DNA from 2 places in the Vibrio sp. PID23_8 genome. Region 1 is predicted to be linked to the other one. Evidence: predicted binding sites of a transcription regulator. Region 1 holds the regulator's gene; the other holds the start of a gene.
What was found. The regulator MetJ, encoded in region 1, represses methionine synthesis genes. The targets are predictions, from matches to a motif close to TTAGACNTNTANANGTCTAA.
Positions count from the first base shown of each region.

Region 2: metH (methionine synthase) is a predicted target of MetJ. The motif match lies at 895-914, and genes of this name have one in related genera.

Region 1 is NZ_LIXE01000016.1:871-3,081, reverse strand. It holds gene AK966_RS17805 (O-succinylhomoserine (thiol)-lyase) at 1-553, opposite strand, end outside; gene metJ (met regulon transcriptional regulator MetJ) at 782-1,102, shown strand; gene AK966_RS17795 (malic enzyme-like NAD(P)-binding protein) at 1,218-2,211, opposite strand, start outside.
Region 2 is NZ_LIXE01000012.1:84,003-86,213, forward strand. It holds gene metH (methionine synthase) at 1-846, opposite strand, end outside; gene AK966_RS16780 (sodium:proton antiporter) at 1,039-2,211, shown strand, end outside.

The DNA.
Region 1 (2,211 bases):
GCTTTTGGTACACCGGAGTCAAAAAGGTATTGTCGACCGCTACTAAAGCCCCCACTTTTTGGGCTTTTTCACATATAGCCGCGATATCCACCACGCGAACCAACGGGTTAGATGGCGTTTCTAACAAGATCAATTTGGGCTTTTGCTCAAGTGCAATATTCAGTGCCTGCTCGTCAGACTGGTCAACAAACTGAACCTTGAAATCACCTTTATTTGCACGAGTATTAAACAAACGATAGGTACCACCGTAGCAGTCATGTGGAGCAACAATGAGGTCATCAGGGCCTAAGAAAGCTGAAACCCAAAGGTTAAGTGCAGAAGTGCCACAGTTGGTTACCACCGCACCTTTACCAGATTCTAATTCATATAGAGCTTTCTCTAGTAAGCCTCGGTTCGGATTTCCTGAACGGGTATAATCGTACTGAGGAACTTCTCCAAAAGCGGGAAAGCCATAGTTAGTAGAAAGGTAGATGGGTGGAACAACAGCGTGGTACTGACTGTCTGACTCAATACCAGTGCGTACAGCAATGGTCGCAGGCTTATAGGTGCTCATGGGGGTATCCTTTCACGGCTGGTGACATCTGAGTGGGAATGCGCTATATCTAACCTATCTTATTCGATTGATTAACACTCTTCCCTGACTGTTAACCTCACTTTACTTGTCTAAAATTAGGACGTCAACACCTCCAGACGTCTATATGTCTTTGCTTATGGCGGTAAATGCAGCTAAAATCAGCACCTATATTTATTTTTCAACTTATTATATGAATGAAGGTGTGCAATGGCTGACTGGAATGGCGAATACATTAGCCCGTATGCAGAGCACGGTAAAAAAAGCGAACAAGTAAAAAAGATTACCGTATCTATCCCGCTAAAAGTTTTGAAAGTGCTGACTGATGAGCGAACTCGCCGCCAGATCAATAACTTACGCCATGCAACCAACAGTGAGCTGCTTTGTGAGGCTTTCTTACATGCTTACACAGGGCAACCACTACCAACGGATGAAGACTTACGAAAAGATCGTCCAGACGATATCCCAACGGAAGCAAAAGCGCTAATGACGGCAATGGGCATCGAATTCGAAGCATTTGACGAAGAATAATTGCTTACAAATTTGCCATCGTTCAGAAGCGGCATCGGGGCTCGTTTCAGAAACAATAAAAAAGGGATGCAATCGCATCCCTTTTTTATTCCAACGACTTTCTTCTATGAGATCGTTACTCTGCCATGTAATTTTCTGGTATTTCAATACGAGCAACACCTGAATCAACGGCAGCTTGAGCAACCGCTTTTGCTACGCGTGGCAACAAACGAGGATCCATCGGTTTAGGAATGATGTAGTCCGTACCAAATTCAAGCTTGTCCACACCTGCCGCTTTCAATACTGCTTCTGGTACTGGCTCTTTTGCTAGTTCACGAATTGCACCTACTGCCGCTAACTTCATTTCATCGTTAATCTCGCTTGCACGTACATCAAGCGCACCACGGAAGATGAATGGGAAGCACAATACGTTGTTTACTTGGTTCGGGTAGTCACTACGACCAGTACCCATGATCAAGTCATCACGCACTTCATGCGCGAGTTCCGGCTTGATCTCTGGATCCGGGTTTGAACATGCAAATACGACCGGTTTATCGCCCATTAGCTTCAGCGCTTCTGCTGGCAATAGGTTTGGACCTGACACACCCAAGAATAGATCAGCCCCTTCAATCACGTCTTCCAGCGTGCGCTTATCCGTATTGTTCGCAAATAACTGTTTGTATTCATTTAGGTCATCACGACGTGTATGAATCACCCCTTTACGATCCAACATATAGATCTTCTCACGCATTGCGCCACACTTAATCAACAGCTCCATACAGGCCACTGCCGCTGCGCCAGCACCAAGACAAACGATGGTAGATTCTTCAAGCTTCTTACCTTGCAACTCGATTGCATTCAGCATACCTGCAGCCGTAACAATCGCCGTACCATGTTGATCGTCATGGAATACCGGTACGTCACAACGCTCGATCAAGCGCTTTTCGATCTCAAAACAATCGGGAGCTTTGATGTCTTCTAAATTAATGCCACCAAAGGTATCGGCAATGTTTGCTACCGTGTCGACAAACTCATCAATAGTACGATGTTTTACTTCGATATCAATCGAATCCAACCCCGCAAAACGCTTAAACAACAGCGCTTTACCTTCCATCACAGGCTTAGAAGCC
Region 2 (2,211 bases), on a different contig from region 1:
AAAAGCGTTTGGTAGACCAGCATTAGGGTGTGCTGAGATAAAAGATTCAGAAATGCGAGAAAGGTCCTCTACGTAAGGGCGCAATTCATCAGGGCCAAGCGCACAATTCAAGCCAAATGAAAGCGGGTTTACATGACGCAGAGAGTTATAGAACGCTTCTGTCGTTTGACCGGAAAGCGTGCGACCAGACGCATCGGTAATGGTGCCGGAGATCATGACTGGTAACTCAACACCTAGTTCTTCAAAGACACTGTCTACCGCAAAGGCACACGCTTTCGCATTGAGTGTATCAAAGATAGTTTCAATCAGAATAAGATCAGAACCACCTTTAATCAGCGCACGAGTTGATCCGGAGTAAGCTTCAACGAGTTCATCGAAAGAAACATTACGGTAGCCCGGATCGTTTACATCCGGAGAGATCGAACAAGTACGGTTTGTCGGACCAAGAACACCGGCAACATAACGGGGACGACTAGGCGTCTTTGTTGTCCATTCATCGGCGACCTCACGAGCAAGCTTAGCCGCGGCGAAGTTAATCTCCTCACTCAGGCTTTCCATCTCGTAGTCAGCCATTGCAATAGAGGTTGCATTAAAAGTATTTGTTTCGAGAATGTCAGCACCCGCTTCGAGGTATGCGCTATGAATATCCTTAATCAATTGAGGCTGAGTAAGCACTAACAAGTCGTTATTACCTTTTAGGTCACAATGCCAATCTGCAAAACGCAAACCTCGATAGTCTTGCTCTTCAAGTTTGTAACCCTGAATCATGGTACCCATACCACCATCAATCAGCAAAATACGTTGTTTCAATTGAGCTTCTATCTGCTCTCTTACATTACTTCCCACAGTACAGCCTCATTCCTTTAATTATCTTCTCATCCTATCACACAAACAAAAGGAGTCTAGACGTCTAAAAGTAGAATTAGTGATTATTTAGCGTCCATTTCAAGTTACAAAGAAATCACGAAAAAATGTTTGCTATTTAGCCAACATAGGCCGAGAATTTCCATTCATAAAAAGTTACAAATAGAGGGCTCTATGTCGGTCTATCATACTTTATGTTTCCTATCTGCCGCAGCAATTCTAATTGCCTTTATAAACAGTAAGATAGGAAAAATGCAAACCACCATAGCCATTACCGCAGGCTCAATGATACTTTCGCTCTTCATTCTCATCGCGGGTCAAAATGATTGGTTTCAACTTACAGATATCGCAACACGAACCATCACTAGCATCGACTTTGAAGATTTTCTACTTAAGGGGATCCTAGGATTTCTATTATTTGCGGGTGGCTTAGGCGTCAAACTGCCTAACCTCAAAGACCAAAAATGGGAAATTACAGTACTTGCTCTAGGCGCAACTCTCTTCTCAACTTTCTTCATCGGTTTTGTTCTCTACGGTTTCTGCCTACTGATCGGTATTCAATTCAAGCTCGTCTACTGCTTACTTTTTGGCGCGCTTATTTCTCCAACCGACCCAATTGCAGTCTTAGCGATCGTCAAAAAACTTAATGCACCGAAGCGTATTTCGACCCAAATTGAAGGTGAGTCCTTATTCAACGACGGTTTCGGTCTAGTGCTCTTCGTGACCATATTTACCATCGCATTTGGAATAGAAGCACCGAGCGTAAGCAGCGTAGCATTACTATTTGTTCAAGAAGCAATTGGGGGTATTGTTTACGGCTTAGTTCTAGGGGTAATTTTTCACTATTTAATCAGTGCAACAAACGACCACTCAATGGAATTGCTACTCACCATAGGTGTTCCGACGGCAGGCTATGCCTTAGCCGAATATCTACATGTTTCCGGTCCACTGGCTATGGTGGTTTCAGGTATCATGATCGGGAATTGGACACGCTTTATTGGCTTCTCTAAAGAGAGTGAGGATCATCTTGATCACTTCTGGGAATTGGTAGATGAATTCCTAAACGGTGTGCTATTTTTGCTCATTGGTATGTCAATGCTTCTATTTGAATTCCACAAAGAAGACTGGATCATGATGGCTGTATCAGTACCACTTGTTCTAACTGCACGTTACTTGAGCGTCGCTATTTCCTATGTCGGCTTTAAACGCTTTAGAACATATAACCCTTGGTCAGTGAAGATCTTAACTTGGGGGGGATTACGTGGTGGCCTAGCGCTTGCTATGGCTTTATCTATTCCATCGGGTATTTGGGTCATTCCAGATAAACTCATCGACGTAAAAGAAATC